DNA from 2 places in the Kitasatospora sp. NPDC059827 genome. Region 1 is predicted to be linked to the other one. Evidence: riboswitches for the same ligand, from Rfam matches in the RefSeq annotation. Region 1 holds a riboswitch; the other holds the start of a gene.

What was found. Region 1 has a riboswitch for ZMP and ZTP ahead of ACFV8H_RS17070 (glycine hydroxymethyltransferase). Riboswitches for the same ligand answer to the same signal wherever they lie in the genome.
Region 2: another riboswitch for ZMP and ZTP. It lies ahead of ACFV8H_RS17370 (bifunctional 5,10-methylenetetrahydrofolate dehydrogenase/5,10-methenyltetrahydrofolate cyclohydrolase); the one in region 1 lies ahead of ACFV8H_RS17070 (glycine hydroxymethyltransferase).

What each region holds. Positions count from the first base shown of each region.
Region 1 is NZ_JBHWIV010000023.1:73,916-85,477, reverse strand. It holds gene ACFV8H_RS17085 (ABC transporter permease) at 1-878, opposite strand, end outside; gene ACFV8H_RS17080 (ABC transporter substrate-binding protein) at 990-2,744, opposite strand; gene ACFV8H_RS17075 (ABC transporter permease) at 2,850-3,845, opposite strand; ZMP/ZTP riboswitch at 4,151-4,245, shown strand; gene ACFV8H_RS17070 (glycine hydroxymethyltransferase) at 4,267-5,733, shown strand; gene ACFV8H_RS17065 (aldehyde dehydrogenase family protein) at 5,889-7,319, opposite strand; gene ACFV8H_RS17060 (class I SAM-dependent methyltransferase) at 7,599-8,570, shown strand; gene ACFV8H_RS17055 (APC family permease) at 8,654-10,309, opposite strand; tRNA gene ACFV8H_RS17050 (tRNA-Leu) at 10,606-10,690, opposite strand; gene ACFV8H_RS17045 (ATP-binding protein) at 11,113-11,562, shown strand, end outside.
Region 2 is NZ_JBHWIV010000024.1:25,551-37,112, forward strand. It holds gene ACFV8H_RS17325 (carbonic anhydrase) at 1-292, opposite strand, end outside; gene ACFV8H_RS17330 (helix-turn-helix transcriptional regulator) at 460-810, shown strand; gene ACFV8H_RS17335 (VOC family protein) at 861-1,277, shown strand; gene ACFV8H_RS17340 (RNA-guided endonuclease InsQ/TnpB family protein) at 1,317-2,606, shown strand; gene ACFV8H_RS17345 (FAD-dependent monooxygenase) at 2,537-3,796, opposite strand; gene ACFV8H_RS17350 (BPL-N domain-containing protein) at 4,060-4,908, opposite strand; gene ACFV8H_RS17355 (MFS transporter) at 5,141-6,400, opposite strand; gene ACFV8H_RS17360 (NAD(P)-dependent oxidoreductase) at 6,569-7,354, opposite strand; gene ACFV8H_RS17365 (LysR family transcriptional regulator) at 7,420-8,328, shown strand; gene ACFV8H_RS17370 (bifunctional 5,10-methylenetetrahydrofolate dehydrogenase/5,10-methenyltetrahydrofolate cyclohydrolase) at 8,396-9,223, opposite strand; ZMP/ZTP riboswitch at 9,271-9,355, opposite strand; gene ACFV8H_RS17375 (DinB family protein) at 9,434-9,994, shown strand; gene ACFV8H_RS17380 (alpha/beta fold hydrolase) at 10,046-11,562, opposite strand, start outside.

The DNA.
Region 1 (11,562 bases):
TGCCCGGACACCGCCTGGGCGGCGAACCGCCCGACCCCGTTCAGCCCGAACACCGTCTCGGTGATCACGGCCCCGCCGAGCAGTACCCCGGCCTCCAGCCCGAGCAGTTGCACCAGCGGCCCGGCGGCCCCGCGCGAGGTGTACTTGAGGTGGGCGCGCAGCCGGCCCAGCCCCTTGCCGCGGGCGGTGCGGACGTACTCCTCGTTCATGGTCTCCAGCAGCTGGGAGCGCGAGAGCCGGGCGAACACGGCCGAGTTGACGAAGCCGAGGACGAGCCAGGGGAGCAGCATCCCGCCCGCCCAGGCCGCCGGGTCCTCGCCGGGCGGGGTGTAGGAGGGCAGCGGCAGCAGGCCCGTGGAGTACACCAGCGCCCACTGCACGAGGTAGCCGAGGAAGTAGATCTGCACGCTCGCGCCGACCAGGGTGAAGCCGGACAGCAGCCGGTCGGTGCGGCGGCCGTGCCGCAGCGCGGAGACGAACCCGGTGCCGAGGCCGAGGACCAGCAGGACGGCGAGCGCCCCGGCGGTCAGCGAGAAGGTGACCGGCAGGTGCTCGGCCAGCGCCTCGGTGACGGGCTGGTGCAGTCGGTAGGAGTAGCCGAGGCAGGGGGCCGCGCAGTGGATGACCGAGCCGTCCACGTCGTTGATGTCCCGCCCGGCGACCACGCCGACCAGGTAGTCGGTGTACTGGGCGAGCAGCGGTTGGTCCAGGCCCATGCTCTGGCGCACCGCCGCGATCTGCCCGCTGTCGCAGCGCGGGCCGCAGGCGGCGCGGGCGGGGTCGGCGGGCGCGGCGTAGAAGAGGGCGAAGGCGGCGGCGGAGACCGCGAGCAGGACGCCGAGCGCCTGGAGGGTCCGCCGCAGGGCGAAGGAGAGCATGGCCGGTCCGGGGTCGACGGGACGGAGACGGAAACGGAAACGGAGACGGGGACGGGGCGGGAGCCGGGAGCCGGGGGCCTCGGAGTGTCAGCTCCAGAGGCCCCCGAGCCGTCACGACTTCAGGTACAGCCAGGTCAGCCCGACCGCCCCGTAGATCGGGTGGATGAACGCCCCGCCGACGTTGCTGCCGCGCAGCTGGTTGACCGTCGGGTAGGTGAGCGGCAGCACCGGCAGGTCCTTCATCACGGTCTGCTCCAGCGCGTACAGCTCCTTGGCCTTGGCGCGCGGTTCGCCGATCTGGTTGATCCGGTCGATCTCCTTGTCGACCGCGGGGTTGCGGTAGCGCGCGGAGTTGATGTCGCTGCCGGCCCGGCCGTCGAAGGAGAACGGGATCAGCGTGGACGGGGTCGGCCAGTCGACGGAGCTGGTCTCCTCGAACAGGTCGTACGGCGAGTCGGCCCGGTGCACCTCGTCCAGGAAGGCCTTGGGGTCGATCGGCTTGGGCACCACGGTGATGCCCGCCTTGCCGAAGCCGTCCACCAGCACCTGGGCGACGCGCTGCCCGTCCGGGGTGTTCTTGTACGCGTACGTCAGGCTGGCCGGCGCCTGCTCGGCCTTGGCGAGCGCGGCCTTGGCGGCCTCCGGGTCGCCCTCGGGCCTGGCCGGGTCGAGGTCGTACTTCTGCCAGTCGATCAGCGCGGGCGAGCTGAGCGTGGTGGCGAGCTCGCCGGTCCGGGAGCCGCCCTGGACCTGCCGGGCCTGCTGGCGCGGGTAGGCGAGGTTGAGGGCCCTGCGCACCTCGACGTCCGGCACCCGCTCGTTGTTGATCACCAGCTGGGTGACGAAGGCGCCCCGGCGGCCGGAGACGACCAGGTCCTTGGCCTTGGGGTCGGTGTCGGCGGACTGGTACAGCTCGGGGGAGAGCTCGTCGGAGGCGGTGGTGGCGTTGGCGCCGCCGTCCCGCCCGGAGAGGATCTCCTGGTTGCCGTTGAGTGCCTCCTTGCCGTACGTGAACACGAACTTGTCCGGGTACTGGTTGCGGATCGGGTCGGTCTCCGCCTTCCAGGCCGGGTTGCGCTCCAGCACCATGCGGGTGTTCTGGACGTGCTCGACGATCCGGTACGGGCCGCTGGCGAACGGCAGCCGGTCGTAGTCCGTCCCGGTGTCCTTGTCCCGGCGCACCGGGGAGGAGGAGGACTGCGCGGCCATGTACGGCACGTCGGCCTGCGGCTGCGGGAAGTGGAAGACCAGGGTGCGCTCGTCCGGGGTCCCGATCGCGTCCAGGTCACCGGCCTGCGGTCCGGCGTACTTGGCGCGCGCGGCCTCGTAGCTGGCCTCGCCGGTGAGCCACTGCGGCCAGTACGGCGGGCCGACCTCGTAGCCCTTGCCGAAGGTGCGCTCGATGCCGTACTTGACGTCCTGGGCGGTGATCGGCTTGCCGTCCTCCCAGGCCACGCCCTCCTTGAGCCGGTACGTCCAGGTGCGCCCGCCGTCGGTCGGGGTGCCGGTGTCGGTGGCCAGGTCGCCGACCAGCTTGGCCTTGCCGTCGACGACCTGGTACTGCGTCAGCTGGCGGCCCCAGAGCAGCGAGGCGTTGTACGAGGCGCCCGCGTAGACCTTCTGCGGGTCCAGGTGGCGGAACTCGACGCTGTTGTACACGTTGACCGTGCCGCCCGGGCGGGCGCCGGGGACGGCCGGGGCGGGGCCCGCGCTGTCCTTCTCGGTGCCGAGTGCCGCGGTCAGCGGCGAGGTCTCCTTGGCCGGGGCCCCGCCGGCGGCGGAGCCGGTGCTGCCGGCGCCTGCCGAGCAGGAGGTCGCCAGCAGGGCGGTGGCGATGACGGCGAGCGACGGTTTGGTCCAGCGCATGGCGAATCTCTCCTTGCCCCGACACGTCCGGTCGGGGCGGGCTCGGATGGTTGATCAGGGGAAGCGGAACGGGAAGCGGACGGGGCGGGGAAGCGGAAGGGGGGATCAGCGGGCGCGGCGCGGGTCCAGCGCGTCCCGGAGGGCGTCGCCGAGCAGGTTGAAGGCGAGCACGAACACCAGCAGGGCCACGCCCGGGAAGACCAGGTAGGTCGGGTCGGCCTGGAAGACCTCCGAGCCGCGCGAGATCATCCGCCCCCAGTCGGGGACGGGCTCGGTGATGCCGACGCCGAGGAAGGACAGTGCGGCCTCGGAGGCGACGAAGGTCGGCACGGCCATGGTGGCGTGCACGATCAGCTGGGAGCGGACGTTCGGCAGCAGTTCGTGGACGACGATGTGGAGGCGGCTCGCCCCCTGTGCCCGGGCGGACTGCACGAAATCCCTTTCCCGGAGCGATCGGACGGTGGCCCGGAGGGAAAGCGCGAGCGGAATCCAGCCGAACGCGGAGAAGACCAGGATCAGCACCAGGAACTGCATCCACTCCGGTTCCGCGGCGCCCGGATCGACCAGTCGGGACTGGATCACCGGGCTGAGCGCGAGCAGCAGGAGCAGGGTCGGAAAGGCCAGCAGCACATTGGCGAGGAACCCGAACAGCCGGTCCGCGATCCCGCCGAGGTAGCCGACCGCGACCCCGGCCAGCACGCCGAGCGTGGTGGTCACGGCGGCCGCGGCGAAGGCGATCAGCAGCGAGGTGCGGATGCCGTACAGCAGCTGGGTCAGCACGTCCCGGCCGAGGCCGGGCTCCAGGCCGAACCAGAACTCGCCGGAGATCCCGCCGTTCGGCAGCATCGGCAGGCCGCCGTCGCTGAGCAGGCCGGGAGTGTTCTGGCCGTAGTGCTCGACCGGGTTCTTCCCGTACAGGGCGGCGACCAGCGGCGCGGCCAGGGCGAGCAGCAGGAACAGCAGGACGACGGCCGAGGCGGCGGCGCCGACTCGGTCGCGCAGCACCCGGCGCAGCAGGCTCGGTGCGGCGGGCCCGGGGGTCGGCTCGGGGGTCGGCCCGGGGGCCGGACCGGTAACTGCGACTGTGTCGACCGCTGCCATGAGAGGCGTACTCCCCGAATTCTCCGCCGCCCCATGGGTGAGGGTGCGCTGGTGGGCATTTCCGAACCGGCTCCCGGGGGTTTCCCGGCGGCCGTTCGAGCGCCATCAGATCGGATGCGTCCGGCCTTCCGCAAATCACCGGAAGGCGCCCTTCGGGAATTCCTTCCGGACTGTTTCGGGAATTGTGGCGGCTTCATTTCCCCGCAACACGGCCGTTGCAGGAGAACGGACATAACGCACCGAAGCGGACCGCTCGTTCCGCATTCTGAGACCTCCGCCACAGTCCCCGGGGTATTGGTACGATCCCGGTGGACCGCGACTGGCGCGTAGGGATGGAATCGACCATCGGGAAGCGGTCCCGTGGATCCTCACGTCGTTGCCGAGCGCCTGGGCCGCCCCGCATCCCCACCAGGAGACCGCCATGGCCCAGCCCGAGCAGACGCCCCACACCACCGCGAGCCCCGCCGCCGACACCTCCTTCCGCAGCGCCCTGGACGTGGTGGCCGGCGTGGAGCCCCGGATCGCCGCCGCCATCGGCCGGGAGTTGGAGGACCAGCGCGCCTCGCTCAAGCTGATCGCCAGCGAGAACTACGCCTCCCCGGCCGTCCTGCTCACCATGGGCAACTGGCTCAGCGACAAGTACGCCGAGGGCACCGTCGGCCGCCGCTTCTACGCGGGCTGCCGCAACGTCGACACCGTCGAGGCGATCGCCGCCGAGCACGCCCGCGAGCTGTTCGGTGCCGAACACGCCTACGTCCAGCCGCACTCGGGCATCGACGCCAACCTCACCGCCTTCTGGGCGGTGCTCTCCCAGCGGGTCGAGAGCCCGGCCCTGGAGCGGGCCAAGGTGCGCAACGTCAACGACCTCACCGAGCAGGACTGGGCCGAGCTGCGCCAGGAGCTCGGCAACCAGCGGATGCTCGGCATGTCGCTGGACACCGGCGGCCACCTCACCCACGGCTTCCGGCCCAACATCTCGGGCAAGATGTTCGAGCAGCGCAGCTACGGCACCGACCCGGTCACCGGCCTGATCGACTACGACGCGCTGCGCGAGACCGCCCGCGAGTTCCGCCCGCTGATCCTGGTGGCAGGCTACTCCGCCTACCCGCGGCTGGTGGACTTCCGCAGGATGCGTGAGATCGCGGACGAGGTCGGCGCGACCCTCATGGTCGACATGGCGCACTTCGCCGGCCTGGTCGCGGGCAAGGTGCTGACCGGCGACCACGACCCGGTGCCGTACGCCCACATCGTCACCACGACCACCCACAAGTCCCTGCGCGGCCCGCGCGGCGGCATGGTGCTCAGCACCGCCGCCCTGGCCGAACACGTGGACCGCGGCTGCCCGTTGGTGCTCGGCGGCCCGCTCTCGCACGTGATGGCCGCCAAGGCCGTCGCCCTCGCCGAGGCCCGCCGTCCCGAGTTCCGCACCTACGCCCGCGCCGTGGTCGACAACGCCCGGGCGCTCGCCGAGGGCCTGCTGCGCCGCGGCGGCAAGCTGGTCACCGGCGGCACCGACAACCACCTGGTGCTCGCCGACGTCTCCGGCTACGGCCTGACGGGCCGTCAGGCCGAGGCGGCGCTGCTGGACTCGGGCATCGTCACCAACCGCAACTCCGTCCCGCAGGACCCGAACGGCGCCTGGTACACCTCGGGCGTGCGGCTCGGCACCCCGGCACTCACCACCCGCGGCCTGGGCGCCGCCGAGATGGACGAGATCGCGGCCCTGATCGACACCGTCCTGCGCGGCACCACCCCCACCACCGCGGCCAACGGCGCCCCCTCCAAGGCGAACTACGCCCTCGACGAGGCCCTCCGCGACGGCATCGCCAAGCGCGCCGCCGACCTGCTGGCACCGTTCCCGCTCTACCCGGGCGTCGACCTGGCCTGACCGGGCCCTGGCCTGACCGGCCCCCGGCCCGACCGTTCCCCGGCCCGACCGGCCCTTGGCCCGACCGGGCCGGAGGAGGCCGCCGTGACACCGGGCCGCCGAACGGAAGTTCGGCGGCCCGATGGTCGAGCGCCCCGCCCCGGCCGTCAAGCCCCCTAGTACTGGAGCGACTTGTACTGCAGGAACTCCTCCAGCCCGTGCCGCCCCAGCTCGCGGCCGAGCCCGGAGTCCTTGTAACCGCCGAACGGGGCCAGCGGGTTGAACCGGCCGCCGTTGAGGTCCACCTGTCCGGTGTCCAGCCGGCGGGCGAAGGCGGCGGCGGTGTCGGTGGTCGCCGCCCAGACACCGCCGGCCAGCCCGTAGGCGGTGCCGTTGGCGATCTCGACGGCGTGGTCCTCGTCGTCGTAGCGCAGGACCACCAGGACGGGGCCGAATATCTCCTCCTGGGCCACCGTCATCTCCGGGGTGACGTCGGCGAGGACGGTCGGCCGGACGTAGTGGCCGGTGGGGAGTTCGGCCAGTGGCTCCGGACCGCCGGCCACCAGCCGGGCGCCCCGGGTGAGCGCGTCCTCCAGGTAGCCGCGCACCCGCTCCAGCTGCCGGGCGTTGACCAGCGGGCCGATCCGGGTCCGCGGGTCGGCTGGGTCGCCCGGGACGTACTTCTCGGCGGCCTTGGCGGCGAGCGCGACCGCCTCCTCGTACTGGTCCGCGTGCACCAGCAGCCGGGTCCAGGCGCTGCACGTCTGGCCGGAGTTGGCGAAGACGTTGGCGACGTTCACGTTCACCGCGCGGGCCAGGTCGGCGCCCGGCAGCACCACGTTGGCGGACTTGCCGCCCAGCTCCAGGGCGACCCGCTTGAGCCCGCGCCCGGCCGTCTCGGCGACCTGCCGGCCGACGGCGGTGGAGCCGGTGAAGGACACCACGTCCACCTCCGGATGGGCGGCGAGCGCCGCGCCCGCGACCGCCCCGGTGCCGGTCACCAGGTTGAACACCCCGGCCGGGAAGCCGGCTTCGTCCACCAGCCGGGCGAACAGCCGGGCCACCAGCGGGGTGTCCTCGGCCGGCTTGAGGACCACCGGGCAGCCGGCCGCCAGCGCCGGGACGACCTTGGCCACGATCTGGTGCAGCGGGTAGTTCCACGGCGTGATCGCCGCGACCACCCCGGCCGGCTCGGCGAACACCACCGAGTTGCCGATCCGCTCCTCGAAGGAGTACCCGGCCAGCAGGCTCAGGTACGAGGTCGCCACGGTCAGCGGCAGCCCGGCGTGCACGGCCCCGGCGAAGCCGACCGGGGCGCCCAGCTCGGCGACCACGGTCGAGGTGATCTCGGCCTGGGCGTCGGCCAGTGCGTCCCGCAGCCGGGTGAGCGGCGCCAGCCGCTCCTCGCGGGTGGCGGCGGCCCAGCCCCGGGCCGCCCGGCGGGCCGCCGCGACCGCGGCGTCGACGTCGGCCGCCGCACCGGCCGGTACGGTGGCGAGCACCCGCTCGGTGGCGGGGTTGAGCACGGCGATCGTGCCGGAGTCCCGGGAGGGCCGCCAGGCACCGTCGATGTACTGGTCGCCGTACTCCGCGTACTCCTGCTGCACGGATCGTCCTTTCCACTGGTCAGCCGCCGTTCGGCCGACAGGGCGAGTCGGAAGGTCAGTCAAGGCGGCCGGACGGCCGCGCACAAGAGCCGATCCCGCCTCGGCCGGACAGGCACCCGCCGCGGTGGGCGGCGGACTCCGCGGCGGGGGCCTACTGTCGATGGGGGGCGCCTCGTGCACGAGCGGTGATCCGGTTCGTGTCCGGGGCCGGGCAGGCCGCCACCGCGCCGAGGTGCGGCTCGGAACCCGCAGGTCATCCGTACTGCTAAGGAGCATCCCGTGACCGACACCGCGTTGAAGGGCGAACCGCAGCAGCCCGTCGGGCCGGCCGTGTTGGAGGACGTACCAGGATGGTTCTGGGACCACGACCGGCACTCCTTCGAGTGGTTCCTCGGGCGCCAGGCGGAGCGGGGCGTCACCGGCCACCTCATGGAGATGGGCGCCTACCTCGGCCGCAGCGCGATCGTGATCGGGGAGCACCTCCGGCCCGGGGAGACGTTCACCGTCTGTGACCTGTTCGACTCGGACGCGCCGGACGACGAGAACTCCAGCGAGATGGACCACTCCTACCGGAGGACGCTGACCCGCTCGGCCTTCGAGGCCAACTACCTGTCCTTCCACGACCGGCTGCCGGACATCGTCCAGGCCCCGACCTCGGTGCTCGCGGGCGGACGGGTCCCGGCGGGGGCCTACCGCTTCGTCCACATCGACGCCTCGCACCTGTACGAGCACGTGGTGGGCGACCTCCAGGTGGCCCGGACCGCGCTGCAGGACCAGGGCGTCGTGGTCCTGGACGACTACCGGGCCCAGCACACCCCCGGCGTCGCCGCGGCGACCTGGGAGGCGGTGTTCAACCACGGCCTCAGGCCGATCGTGCTCACCGAGTGCAAGTTCTACGGCACCTGGGGCGACCCGGAGCCGTTCCAGCGCGACCTGCTCGACCGGGTGGACCTCGCCGTCGGCTGCGAGCTCAGCGCCGAGACCCTCAACCACCGGCAGGTGCTGCGGATGACCGGCAGTACGGAGGGCATCCGGCCGTTCCGCCCCTCCCGGCACCGGCCGGGGGAGGCCGGGGCGTCGGCGCCCGAGGACGCGGACCGGACGGCCCGGGACGAGGCCGCGCTGGACCTCGCCGCCCGCCGCGCCCGCGCCGCCGAGGCGCGCCGCCCGGTCAACGTCGCCAAGCGCGCCGCCAAGGACCTGCTGCCCCCGCTGCTCACCTCGGCGATCCGCCGCGCCCGCCGGGGCTGACCTGGGCCGCCCCGGCCTCCGGCCCCGGCGACGCCGAAGGGCCGGTCGGAAACCCGACCGGCCCTTCCTTGCTGTGTACCCGCTCAGACCCGCGAAGGCTCCGAGGCCCCGGCGGACGCCTCAGCCTCAGCCTCCGCCTCGGCCGCCAGTTCGCGGCGCACCTCGGCCAGCGAGGGGTTGGCCCAGGCGCTGGCGACGCCCCAGTAGTAGAAGGCCAGGCCGATCGCGGCCACGATCAGCAGGTCCCAGCCCTCCGGCAGGTAGCCGTGCCCGCCGAAGTCGGAGCTGCCGGCCCAGGAGACCCCGGCCATCACGAACAGGTAGGCGACCATCCAGGCGCCCGCCTTGAGGTGCGGCTTCAACTGCTCGAAGGGCTTGCGCAGCTCGTACCAGGCCCAGATCGGCAGACCGGCGGCCATCAGCAGGATGACCTTGCCGGTGAGCGGCCAGCGGGCCCAGTACAGCACCAGCGAGCCGAAGACCATCGCGACCGGCGCGATCACCGGCATGGCCTTGAGCTTCACCGGGCGCTGGAGGTCCGGCGCGAGGCGGCGCAGCGCCATCACGGCGACCGGGCCGGTGATGTACGAGATCACGGTGGCGACGGAGACGATCTCGGCCAGCGAGCCCCAGCCGCGGAAGACCGCGAGGAACAGGAAGGCGACCACCAGGTTGAGCACCAGCGCCGGGCGCGGGATGCCGGTCTTGGCGTCGACCCTGCCGAAGAGCTTCGGCAGGTGGCCGTTCTCCTGCACGCCGTGGATCATGCGCGAGGTGGTGGCGGCGTAGATCATGCCGGTGCCGGACGGCGAGACGAAGGCGTCCGCGTAGAGCAGCAGCGCGAGCCAGTTGATGCCCCAGGCGATCGCGAGGTCCGCGAGCGGCGAGGTGTAGGAGAGGCTGCTCCAGCCCTGCGACAGGTCGGCGGCCGGGATGGCGCCGATGAACGCGATCTGCAGCGCGACGTAGATCACCAGGGCGATCAGGATCGAGCCGATGACGGCCTTCGGCAGCGACTTGCCGGGGTTGCGGGCCTCGCCGGCCAGGTTGAGCGGGGACTGGAAGCCGTTGAAGGCCCAGACGATGCCGGAGACGGCGACGGCGGTGAACACCGCGCTCCAGCCGTTCGGCGCGAAGCCGCCCTGGTCGGTGAAGTGCGAGGTGTCGAAGTGCGCGAGGAGCAGCGCGCCGGCGGTGAGCGTCGGCACGACGACCTTGAACACCGTGATCGCGGTGTTGGTCTTGGCGAACAGCGTGATCGCGAACCAGTTGAGGGCGAAGTACACGAGCAGCAGCACGCTGGCGAGCGCCACCCCGCTGACGGTGAGCTCCTTGCCGTCGTACAACCCCTTGGCCCAGTCGTAGTGCCAGGAGCTCATGTACTGGACGGACGCGGTGGCCTCGCCCGGGATGACCGAGACGATGGCGATCCAGTTGGCCCAGGCGGCCAGGTAGCCGGCCAGCGAGCCGTGCGAGTACTGGCCGTACCGGACCATGCCGCCGGCCTTGGGGAACATCGACCCGAGCTCGCTGTAGGTGAGCGCGATGGTGAGTGCCACGGCGGCGCCGATCACCCAGGCGAGGATCGAGGCGGGGCCGGCCAGCCTGGCGGCCCGCTCGGCGCCGAACAGCCAGCCGGAGCCGATGATCGAGCCGAGCCCGACCGCGGTCAGGCTGATGGTGCCGAGCGATCGGCGGTAGTTCTGGTGTGATGCCTTGGGCGAATCGGGCTCACTCAACGTATCGGTCCTCTCGCTCGGGGTTCAGCGGATGGTGTCGGCGCTTTTACGGTTTTGGGTCGGTATTCCGGACAAACCCCAGCAGCCTATGGTTCCAAATGGGGCGAATACCTCAGAGGAAGCTCAAACCGCCCGATCGTTGCCATCTCGTGTCCGGTTTTCGGACGGCCGGGACCGCTCAGCGAGACCGGCGCCACACCGCCGTCGGCGGTGGATCGCGAGGGAGAGTCGGCCGTGGGCCGGAAAAAAGAAATTCCCCGCGGGATCCTTTCGGATTCCACGGGGAATTTCGATTGTGTCCGAGGGGGGACTTGAACCCCCACGCCCGATAAAGGGCACTAGCACCTCAAGCTAGCGCGTCTGCCATTCCGCCACCCGGACAGGGTGTGTGCTTCGGGGACTTTTCTCTCGCCCCCTCGGCGACAGAGAGAACATTACCAGGCTTCCGGAGTGCTTCTCACCTGCGTTTCCTCGGCCCCACCGCGGCCTCCACCGCGGCCCCCGCCACGGCCCCACCTCCGCTCCACCCGTCCGAGGGGCCGGGGCCGTGGGACGCCCGGCCCGTCCGGACCGGCCGGCACGGCTCGCGAGGGCGCTCGAACGCCGGGCGAAGCGGTGGCGAGGGCGAAGCAAACGATCGGTTAAGCCCACGCCCGCGATCGATTCCGGTCGGAGCCGATCCGACACGGGCAACTTGTCGACGGTGCCACGGAGGCACCGACCGCTCTCCTAGCCTCTGTGGACCGAGGGCGCCATGATGCGGATCGCCTGATTCCCGGGTCGCGGACGAAGGGCGGCTGGACGTGGAGCAGATCAGCGGGGCGGCGAAGGCCGAGCCGAGACGCGGCGCCCGGTCGGGCCGCCGACCGACGGCCGACGGTCCCGTCGAGGGCGTGTGGCGCTTCCGGGTGCCCGCCGTCGAGGCCTCCGTGCCGCGCACCCGCCACGCGGTGCGGGACCGCCTGCTGGCCCAGGGCATGACCGGGGTGCGCTACCAGGAGCTGGTGGACGACGTGCTGCTGATCGTCTCCGAGCTGGTCGGCAACGCGGTGAAGCACGCGGCCGAGCTGTCGCCCGAGGTGACCACCGAGCTGTCGGTGCGCCGGGGCTGGGTGCGGGTCTCGGTCGAGGACGGCGACCCGTACCGGCCGAAGGCCCTGGAGAGCGACACCGGCCGTACCGGCGGGCGCGGCCTGCTGCTGGTGAAGAGCGTCACCCTCCAGGCGGGCGGGGTGTGCGACGTCGAGCACACG
Region 2 (11,562 bases), on a different contig from region 1:
CCCCGTACTCGATGCTGCCCAGCGCCTCCGCGCCGGTCACATGACCGGCGGTGCGCACCACGAACAGGTCACCCAGGCCCCGGTCGAAGATGATCTCGGCGGCCAGCCGGGAGTCGGAACAGCCGAACAGCACCGCGAACGGCTTCTGCGCCGCCCCCAGCGCGGCCCGCCGCCCGGCGTCCTGGTTGGGGTGCTCGGGGCTGCCGCCGACGAAACGGGCATTGCCCTCCAGCAGCACCCGCAGCGCCTCGGCGGGGTCGGATATCGGGCCGGATATCGGAGAGGAGATCATGCGGCCACCCTAGATCGCCGCTGCTGGCGCCCGCAGCCGGGGGCCGGGTGCCGCACAAGCGGGCGTCCGGGCGGGGGAGGGTGTCCGAGCGGCCCGGTACGGTGGCTGCTGTGCCCACCCGCGTACCCCTCGAAGACCTCGTCCGGCTGCGCCGGGCCCGCGACCGGATGGACCGCGAGTACGACCAGCCGCTGGACGTGCCGGCCCTGGCCCGCACCGCGCTGATGTCGCCCGGCCACTTCTCGCGCAGCTTCCGCGCCGCCTACGGGGAGACCCCGTACAGCTACCTGATGACCCGCCGGATCGAACGGGCCAAGGCGCTGCTGCGGCGCGGCGACCTCAGCGTCACCGACGTGTGCATGGCGGTGGGCTGCACCTCGCTCGGCTCGTTCAGCAGCCGCTTCACCGAACTGGTCGGCGAGAGCCCCAGCGCCTACCGCTCCCGCGACCACGCCGACGGCGAGCCGATCCCCGCCTGCATCGCCAAGATCCGCACCCGCCCCGCGCGCCGCACCTGAGGCGCGGTACCTGAGGCGAAGGGCGGCCCCTCTCCCGTAAGTTGACGTGCATGAGCATCGAACTCGCGCAGTGCTTCATCGCCGTCGACGACCACGACAAGGCGCTCGCCTTCTACCGCGACGTCCTCGGCTTCGAGGTGCGCAACGACGTCGGCTTCGAGGGCATGCGCTGGGTCACCGTCGGCTCGCCCGAGCAGCCCGGGGTGGAGATCGTCCTGGAACCCCCGCTGGCCGACCCGCACGCCTCCGAGGACGACCGCCGGGCCGCCGCCGAACTCCTCGCCAAGGGGCTGCTGCGCGGCGTCATCTTCCGCACCGACGACTGCGACGCCACCTTCGAGCGCATCCGCGCCGCCGGCGCCGAGGTCCTCCAGGAGCCGATGGACCAGCCCTACGGCGTGCGCGACTGCGCCTTCCGCGACCCGGCGGGCAACATGCTGCGCTTCAACCAGCCGCGCGCCAAGTAGCCGCTTTTGTTGTCAGTGCCCTCCGCTAGGTTGGCCACTGTGCAGCTTCGCTACAACTTCCGTGCCTACCCGACGCCAGGTCAGGCAATCAGTCTGGCTCGGGCGTTCGGGTGTGCGCGGGTGGTCTTCAACGACGGGTTGCGCGCCCGCGAGGAGGCCCACGCTGCGGGGCTGCCATACATCAAGGACACCGACCTCCAGAAGCAGATCATCACCACCGCCAAACGCACCGAGGAGCGAGCATGGCTGGGTGAGGTGTCGTCGGTGGCGCTGGTGCAGTCGCTGCGGGATCTGCACACCGCCTACCGGAACTTCTTCGCCTCCGTCACAGGCAAGCGCAAGGGGCCGAAGGTCCAGCCTCCGCGCTTCAAGTCGAAGCGGGACAGTCGACAGTCGATCCGGCTCACCTCCAACGGCTTCACGCTGCGCGACAACGGCCGCCTGTACGTCGCCAAGGTCGGGGACTTGGCAGTCCGCTGGTCCCGTCAGCTTCCGGCCGCGCCCACCTCGGTTGCGGTCACCAAGGACGCTGCGGACCGGTACTGGGTGTCGTTCGTGGTGGACACCGATCCGGAGCCTTTGCCCGAAACGACGGCCGAGGTCGGTGTCGACCTCGGCCTGTCCCACTTTGCGGTGCTCTCGGACGGCAGGAAGGTGGATTCCCCGAGGTTCCTGCGTCGCGCGGAGAAGAAGCTCAAGCGGATGCAGAAGGCCCTCAGTCGCAAGGCCAAAGGCAGCAACAACCGGGCCAAGGCTCGGAAGAAGGTCGCCCGACAGCATGCCCGTGTGGCGGACCGGCGGCGGGACTGGCAGCACAAGCTCTCCACGGCGATCATCCGCGAGACCCAAGCGGTGTATGTCGAAGACCTTGCGGTCAAGGGGCTTGCCCGGACCAGGCTCGCCAAGTCCGTCCACGATGCGGGATGGTCCGCGTTCGTCGCCATGCTGGAGTACAAGGCGGCGAAGTATGGGCGCTGCTTCGGCAGGATCGGCCGGTTCGAGCCGACCTCGCAGGTCTGCTCGGCCTGCGGTGTCAAGGACGGCCCCAAACCGTTGAGCATCCGGGAGTGGATGTGCAGCGCCTGCGGGAGCGTGCATGACCGCGACGTCAATGCCGCCCGCAACATCCTGGCCGCCGGACGGGCGGACAGGCTAAACGCCTCGTGGAGCGCAGGTGAGACCGGACCCGTTCCGGCGCAGCGTGGTGAAGCAGGAACCCACCGAGACCCGCACGTGCGGGTGGCAGGAATTCCGGTCCATCAGGGCCGGGAGGACGTCAAGCCGCGTGAGGTGCAAGTCGGGGAACCGGCACGGGCGGGCAGCGGGTAGTCGGGCAGGGCGATGTCGCCGGCCTTGGCGAACTGGGCGGCCAGGACGGCGCGCAGCGGCCAGCGGCCCATCCAGCGCATCGAGGCGGCGCGCAGGCGGATCATCAGGGCGCTGTCGGGGGCGTAGCCGCCGACGCCGCCGGGCGGCAGCTCCTGGGCGCGGGTCACGTAGGGGCGCATCAGCTCCTCGTAGCGGGCGTAGGCGGTGGTGAAGTCGCCCGCCGCGGCGGCGAGTTCACCGGCCAGCAGGTAGGCGCCGACCAGGGCGAGGCTGGTGCCCAGGCCGGTGAGCGGGCTGGGGCTGTAGCCGGCGTCGCCGAGCAGGGCGACGCGGCCGCGGCTGTAGCGCTCCAGGTGGATCTGGCCGAAGGAGTCGAAGGCGAAGTCGTCGGCGGCGGCCATGCCCGCGACCAGGCGCTCCACCCGCCAGCCGGCGCCGGCGAAGCGGTCGGCGAGCAGGCGGCGCCTGGCGGCGTCGTCGCGACGGTCGAGGGCGAGCGGGCCGGAGCGGAAGGCCAGGGAGGCCTTGACCTCCCCGGGCAGCCGGCCGGGCCGGGCGGCGGCGACCAGCCCGCCGGGGGCGTTGTACATCAGGAACCAGCCGTCCAACTCGCCCTCCAGCGCCGGGTCGTGGACGGTGAACCAGCAGTGGTGGCCGCCGAGCGGGCGGTAGTGCCCCGACTCCGGGCCGAAGGCCAGGCGGCGCACCGCCGAGTGCAGCCCGTCGGCGCCGACGACCAGGTGGAAGCGGCGGGTGGGGGCGTTCTCGAAGTGGACGGTGACACCGTCGGCGTCCTCCGCCAGGGCGGTGACCGTGTCGTCGTACAGGTACTCGACGCCGTCGGTGGCCTGCCGGAGCAGGTCGGCGAGGTCGCCGCGCAGGATCTCCAGCTCGGAGACGATGCCCTCGCCCCCGAACAGCTCGACGGGCATCCGGGCGGTGTGCCGGCCGCGGGTGTCGACCAGGGCGATGCCGCGCTGCTCCACGCACAGCGCGCGGGCGCGCTCCATCAGGCCCATCCGCTCGATGACGGTGCGTCCGGCGCCGCGCAGGTCGACGGCCTGCCCGCCGGGGCGCGGGGCGGGGGCCCGCTCGACGACGGTGGGGTTGAAGCCGTGGCGGCGCAGCCAGTGGGCGAGGGCGGGGCCGGCGATGCCGGCGCCGGAGACGAGGATGTCGGTGTTCTCCATGCCCGCAACCGTACGCCGTACGCATCGTGCTCAACAAGCTTTGTTCTGCGGTTGTTTGGGGTTGGCGCACTAGTGCACTAGGGTGCTTCGGGGTCGGTCCGGGGGTGGTTGCCCGTCCCCGGAGGGGGGCTCGGCGCAGGCCGGTGGCCTGCGGTGGCGCCCGTGGGTGCACTAGTGCGCGCGAGGGCCGGGCCGACGGGGTCGGGGTCGGCTCGGGGACGGCTCAGGGTGGGGCGGGGTGGGGGCGCCGTTCGGAGCCCGGTTCAGGACTTCGGCGCCGTGCCCAGCAGGGTGTGCACCAGGTCCCCGCCCAGGGCCAGGCCGGCCGGGGACTCGTCGGAGAGGCCGTAGTCGCGGTACCACTCGGCCGGGGCCTCCGGGTGCGGGCCGCTGACCGCCACCCGGCCCGAGCCGTACGGGGCGATGGCGGCCGCGGCCCGGTCGTTGGTGTAGCGGGCCAGCACCTGGGCGCCCGGGCCCTCCAGGTCGAAGTACGGGCCGTCCTGGAAGTACATCCGCTGCGGCTGCCCGCGCCAGGAGACGTCGACCAGGTGGTCCTGCTCGTCGGTGACGGTGGCGCCCCCGGAGCTGATGTACTGCCCGGAGTCGCCCGGCAGGAGGCCGTAGCCGGGGTCGTGGCCGGCCAGGTAGCCGCCCATGCACAGCCCCAGGTAGTGCCCGCCGCCGCGCACGTAGGCGCGCACCAGCTCGGGGGAGAAGCCCGGGTCCTGCTGCAACAGGTGCCAGGCGGTGGACACCTCCTGCCCGTTGGTGCCGCCCGGCTGCACGTACAGCGCCGCGCCGGACAGCGCGTCCGGGCCGAAGCGGACCTCCTCCTCGGGCCCGATGTAGCGCACCGCGAAGCCGTCGTGTTCCAGCAGGTCGTGCGCCGCCTCCGGGCAGCCCTCGCAGGCCGCCGGGCCCCGGTAGACCAGCGCCAGCGGACGGCCCTGCGGATCCGGCGCGGCCCCGCCGCCCGCGTCCGCGCGCGGCGCCCGGCCGGCCCGGGCGGCGCCGTCCGGGCCGCCCCCGGAGGGAGCGGCCCCGCACGCCGACGCCGCCAGCACCACCGCCGCCAGCGCCAGCGCCGCCGCGCCCCGCCCAGCCCTCATGACCTGCACGCGTGCCGCCTCCCCGGGCCGTTGCCGTCCGCCGCCACGACGCTACGGCCCACGCCCCCCGGCCCGCACACCAGCCCCCCTGAACGGGCGAACAGGGGGACGGTGGTTGACCGGCCCCGGGGTGGAATCGGGGGAGGCCCGCGGTTGACGGCCCGCGGTTGACGGCCCGCGGTTGACGGCCCGGGGAGCTCGGGGGCGTTCGGGCGTCAGGAGGCCCCGGGACTCAGGAGGACGCGGCCGCCGCCGCGAGCGCCGGGGCCGGCGCCGGCCGGGCCGGCGGGAACCGCCGCAGCCGCACCAGCGCCAGCACCAGCAGCAGGGCCAGCGCCCCGGCCGCACAGGCCAGCGCGAACGCCGCGAGGTGCCCGTGCGCGCCGACCAGCGGCCCCACCCCCGTCACCGCCAGCCCCTGCCCCGCGATCAGCCCGCTGCCCAGCAGCGTCATCGCCTCCGCCATCCGGCCCGCCGGCGCGACCCGCTCCACCAGGCCGAACACCGCGATCAGCGCCGGCGCCACCGCGAACCCCACCGCCCCCACCGCCACCGCCGCACCCGCCACCCCGCCCACCGGCAGCAGCCCCAGCAGCAGCACCGCCTGCGCCGCCACCGCCGTGCGCAGCCGCGCGGTGAGGTCGAAACGCTCCGCGAACGAGGCCAGCAGGACCCCGGCCGCCGCGCTGCTCACCCCCATCGCCGACCAGACCAGGCCGCCGACGCCCGCGTCCCCCCGGGCCAGGTACTGCACGCCGGTGTTGGCGGCGCCGAACACCACGCCCTGCAGCACCGTCACGGCGATCAGCACCAGCAGCGGCCCGGACAGCACCCGCCCCGCCGCCGCCGTGCGCCCCGCCGCCGCGGGCGCCGCTGCCACCGCGGGCGCCGGCGCCGGGGCCGTCGGGTGCAGCGCGAACACCGTGCCGAACACCGCCATCAGCACCGCCGCGCACACCAGGCCCGCCGCCGGGTGCACCGCCCAGGCCAGCACCCCGACCAGGGCGGGGCCGGCCACGAAACTCGTCTCGTCCACCACCGCGTCGAAGGCCAGCGCCGGGCCGACCAGTTCGTGGCCGTCACGGCGCCCGCCCGCCAGCGCGATCCAGCGGGTCCGTGACAGCGGCCCGATCTGCGGCACGGTGAAACCCGCCAGCGCCGCGCACCCGGCCTGCACCGCCGGCGCCAGGCCGCCGACCGAGGCCACCACCAGGGCGGCCGTCAGCAGCGCGTTGGCCAGCGACGCCGCCAGGATCACCGGACGGTGGCCGCGCCGGTCGGCCAGCCGGCCCAGCAGCGGCCCGCCCACCGCCTGCCCGCCCCACAGCAGGCTCGCCACCACCCCGCCGCGGCCCACCCCGTCCAGCGCGGTCACCATCAGCAGCGTCCCGGTCGGGCACAGCGCGGCGGGCAGCCGGGCGAGGAAGGACACCAGGGGCAGCCGGGGCCCGGCGAGTCGGACGACGCCTTGCACGGCGGTGCGAGCGGACAAGGGGCGCCCTTCATCGGTGGTCGCGGCGGACGCCCCCCACTACACCGGACGGCGCGCGCGCCCGGCCATCGGCGGCGGCCACCAAGTGGCCCGCGCCGCGGACGGGTCGGAGCTGGACGTTCCTCCGAGTGCCGGGGCGGGCCCGTCCCCGGCGCGCCGCCCGGGGGCTCAGTCCTCCCGCAGCGCCCGCACCACCGCCGACAGGTCCCGGTCCGCGATCGACGGGTCCGCCAGCAGCGCCTGACGGGCCGCCGCCAGCAGCGGGCCGCCGCCCGCCAGGGCGAGGTCCTTGGCGGCCAGCCGCACCGGGAAGTCCGACTCCGCGCTGCGCGCCCGGGCCACCACCCCCGCGAGCGGCCCGGCCGCCAGCACCTCCAGCGCCTGCTCCTGCGGCACGCCCAACTCGCCCGCCACCGACAGCACTTCGTCCAGTACGGCGACCGAGGTGACGATCGCGCCCATCACCACCACCTTCAACGCCGCCCCCGCACCGGGGCCCCCGCAGCGCCGCACCCGGCCCAGGTGGGACAGCACCGGCTCGGCGCGCTCCAGGTCGGCGTCCTCGCCGCCCGCGTAGACGGTCAGCTCGCCGCGGGCGGCCGGGCCGACGCTGCCCAGCACCGGGGCGTCCACCAGGGCCACGCCGTCCGGCAGTCGCCCGCGCAGCCCGGCGAGGGCGCGCGGGCCGATCGAGGACATGTCGATCCACAGGGTGCCGGGGGCCAGCGCGGCGGTGAAGCGCCCGGCGACCTCGGCGGCGGCCTGCGGGTCGGAGAGCATCGTGACGACGATGCCGGCCCCGGCCACCGCCCCGGCCGGGTCGGCGGCCTCGGTCAGGCCGTCGGCGCGGCCGGGAGTGCGGTTCCACACCGTCAACGGGTAGCCGGCGGCGGCCAGGCGACGGGCCATCGGCAGCCCCATCCGGCCCAGGCCCAGAAAGGCGATCTTTTCCATGGCCCCCACGCTAGGCAGCCCCGAGCCAGGCGACAAACGAATGTCTCGCATGGTACTCATGCGCCATGGACATGGCTTGGCTGGACGTCTTCCGCATCGTCGCCCACCTGGGCTCCTTCACCGCCGCCGGCGAGCGCCTGGGCTTCACCCAGTCCGCGGTCTCCCGCCAGATCGCCACCCTGGAAGCCGAGTTGGGCGCCCCGCTGTTCGACCGCCTGGCCCGCGGGGTCCGGCTGACCGAACACGGCCGCGCCCTGCTCCCGCACGCCGAGGCCCTGCTGGAACGCCTCGACACCACCCGCCGCGACCTCGTCGCCCTCACCGAACTCGACGCCGGACGCCTGCGGGTGGGCGCCTTCGACAGCGCCAACGCCGAACTCGTCCCCGCCGCCCTCGCCGCCTTCCGCACCGCCCACCCGCAGGTCGAGACCACCCTCACCGAAGGCCTCAGCGCCCAGCTGCTGGAGCGCCTCGCCGACGCCACCATCGACCTCGCCGTGGTCGCCTCCTACGCCGAGGACCCCCAGGACGCCTACGACACCGACCGGTTCGAGCTGCACCCGCTGCTCGCCGACCCCGTCCTGGTCGCCCTCCCGCGCGGCCACCGCCTCGCCGGCCGGCGCCGCCTGCGGCTGGCCGAACTCGCCGAAGAACCCTGGATCGCCGCCCGCCGCGACCCCGGGTCCACCCTGCTCGCCGCCTGCCTGCGCAGCGGCTTCCAGCCCCGCATCGAGTACGCCGTCGGCGCCTGGGCCGCCAAACTCGGCCTGGTCGCCGCGGGGTTGGGCCCCACCCTCATCCCCGCCCTGGCCGCCCGCGCCGCCCGCCCCGACATCGCCCTGGTCCCCCTCCACCCCCAGGACACCCCCGTGCGGCACGTCTGCACCGCCACCCGCAAGGGGCAGCGGGTGCCGCCCGCGGTGGCCGGCTTCCTCGGCTCCCTGCGGGCGGCAGCCGACGCTCACCGGGGCTGACGCCCACCCGAGTTGACGCCCACCGGGGCTGACGCCCACCGGGGCTGGCGCCCAACGGGGCTGATGCTCACCGGAGTTGGCGCTCCGCCGCCTCCACCGTCTGGGCCAGCAGCACCGCGATCGTCATCGGTCCCACCCCGCCCGGCACCGGCGTGATCAGGGAGGCCCGGAGCCGGGCCGTCCCGAAGTCCACGTCGCCCACCGGGCCCGGGTGGTAGCCCGCGTCGACCACCACCGCGCCCGGCTTGACGTCCGCCCCCGCGATGAACCGCGGCCGCCCCACCGCCGCGACCAGCACGTCCGCCGCCCGCACCAGTGAGCGCAGATCGGTGGTGCGCGAGTGGCAGTACGTCACGGTGGCGTCCCGCCCGAGCAGCAGCAGGCCCGCCGGTCGGCCCAGGATGGCGCTGCGGCCCACCACGACCGCGTGCTTGCCCGCGAGGTCGACGCCGTACTCGTCCAGCAGCCGCACGATCCCGCCGGGCGTGCAGGAGACGAAGCCCGGCAGGCCGAAGCCCATCGCCGCGAAGGAGTGCGTGGTCACCCCGTCGACGTCCTTCTCCGGGGCGATCGCCTCGAACGCGGCGCGCTCGTCGATGTGCGGGCCCACCGGGTGCTGGACCAGGATGCCGTGCACCCGCGGGTCCGCGGACAACCCGCCGACCGCGTCGACCAGTTCGGCGGTGCTCACCGAGGCGGGCAGGGCCACGTGCCGCGAGGCGATGCCCGCCCGGGCGCAGGCGGCGCGCTTCATGCGCACGTACGTCACGGAGGCCGGGTCCTCGCCGACCAGGACGGTCGCCAGACAGGGCGCCGTCCCGGTGCGCCGGTGCAGCTCGGCGGCCGCGGCCGCGCTGGTCCCGGTGATCCGGCGCGCCGCACCGGTGCCGTCCATGAGGCGGGCCTGCTGGAGATCGGTCACAGGGGTGCTCCTGAGCTCGTACGAGTCGCCCAGGCGCACGGCATCGACGGATGTCAGGCCGCTCCCCGGTGGTACCCCACCCCAGCGCCAGTCACGGCCCGCCCCCAGGGTAACCGAGCGGGGTGGCCGGGTGGTGCGTTAACTCGGTTGAAGGGCGCGCTGGTTGCGGGCGATCATGCGGGGATGAGCGAGCGACCCGAGCGATGGACCCAGGCCACCGTCTACCCCGACATGTGGGCCGACCCGGCCGACGATCCGCGCAACAGTGAAGGCCCCGCCCCGGACGGCGAAGCCGCCACCCTCGAGGACTACCTGGCCAACTACCGCCTCACCCTGCGGATGAAGTGCGAGGGCCTGGACGCCGAGCAGCTCGCCCGGCGCTCGGTGCCGCCCTCGACCATGTCGCTGCTCGGCCTGGTGCGCCACCTGGCCGAGGTGGAACGCGACTGGCACAACTGGATCCGCGAGGGCGAGCCGCAGCCCAAGCTCTACGGCGCCCGCGACGCCGACTTCGACGGGGCGCTCCCCGACCCGGCCCTGGTCGAGGCCGCCTGGCGCGACCTGGAGCGCGAACAGGCCGCCCTGGACGCCGCGTTGGCCGCCCACCCGGACCTCGGCGAGCGCCTCGGCAAGCAGCGGCTCTCGGTCCGGGAGGTCCAGGTGCACCGCATCGAGGAGTACGCCCGCCACTGCGGCCACGCCGACCTGCTGCGCGAGTGCGTGGACGGCCGCGTGGGCCAGTGACGTGAGGGCCGCCGGGGCGGCCGCCGCCCCGGCCGCCCCGGCCACGCCGCCTCAGCAGGTGGCGTCGGCCGGCGGCAGCACGCCGGTGGACAGGTAGGCGTCCACGGCGTGCTGGGCGCAGGGGCTGTAGCCGTTGAGGAGGACGGTGTGGATGCGGCCGGGGACGGTCAGCAGCCGGGAGGCGGACAGCCGGGCGTGCAGGGCCAGGGCGCCGGCGTAGGGGGCGTGGGTGTCGCCGGTGGACTGGATCTGCAGGGCGGGCACCGCGTTGCGCACCTGGACGAACGGCTCCTGCGGGTCCGTCGGCCAACTCGCGCACGGCGTCGGCCCGTTGAACACCGGCCCGAAGACGGGCCGGGTGGCGCGGGAGCGTTCCACGGCGGCCGCGTACCACCCGGGCGAGCGCGGCATCGCCACGTCGTCGCACAGGTAGCCGATCGCGGCGGCGAGGTCGGCGCCGGCCTGCGGGTCGGGCAGCAGGACGGCCGTCAGCAGCGCGTGCAGGGTCGGGCTCGCCTGCACCGGCCTGCCGTCGGCGGCGTCCAGCAACTGGCGCAGCACGTCCGCGTAGTCGGCGTTGTCGCGGTCGTCGCCCTGGCAGACGGTGAGCAGGAACGGCAGCAGGGCGCCGTCGAGGTGGAACCCGTCGATGCCGATCGGCGCCGCCTCGGCGCGCCGGACCAGGCCCTGCACGGTGGCGCGCACCGCCGCCGCCGTCGCGCCCAGCCGGTACCGGCCGTCGCGGGGCGCGGCCCAGGTGGCGAAGTCGTCCAGCGCCCGCTCGTTGGCGGCCCCCATGTCCTGGAGCGTCCGGACCCCGTACCGGGCCGGGTCCGGCGCGCTGTCCAGCACCAGGCGGTCCACCCGGCCCGGGTACAGCTGCGCGTACACCGCGCCCAGCAGCGCGCCGTAGGACTGGCCGAAGAAGGAGGTGCGCTGCTCGCCCAGGGCGGATCGCAGCACGTCCAGGTCGCGCGCGGTGTTGCGGGTGGTCAGGTGCGGCAGCAGGTCCGGGTACTTGCCCAGGCAGGCGTCGGCGTCCGCCTTCGCCAGGCGCCAGCTCTCCCGGAAGCCGGCCGCGCCGCTGCCCGCGGAGCGCAGCCAAGTGCCGTGGTTCAGGCCGCAGTCGAGGCCGCCGCTGGCACCCACCCCGCGCGGGTCCATCCCGATCAGGTCGTAGGCGGCGGCCGTGGCCGGGGCCAGCCGGTCGCGCAGCTCGACCGGCAGGGCCAGTCCGCGGTTGCCGGGGCCGCCCGGGTTGGACAGCAGGATGCCGTGCCGCGCGGCGGGGTCGGCGGAGCGGATCCGGGAGACGGCGACGGGCAGGGTGCGGCCGTCGGGCGCGCGGTAGTCCAGCGGGACGGTGAGCGTGGCGCACTCGGCGCCGGCGGCGGCCAACTCCGGATCCTGGCAAGGGCCCCAGGTGAGGGCCTGGTGCTGGAAGCGTTCCAGCGGATCGGTGGCGGCGGCGGTGGCGGTGGCGGTGGCGGCCGGTGTGGCCGGTGCGGCGGCGGTGGCGGTGGGAACGGCGGCCGCGGACAGGGCCAGGGCGGCGGTGAGTACCAGGG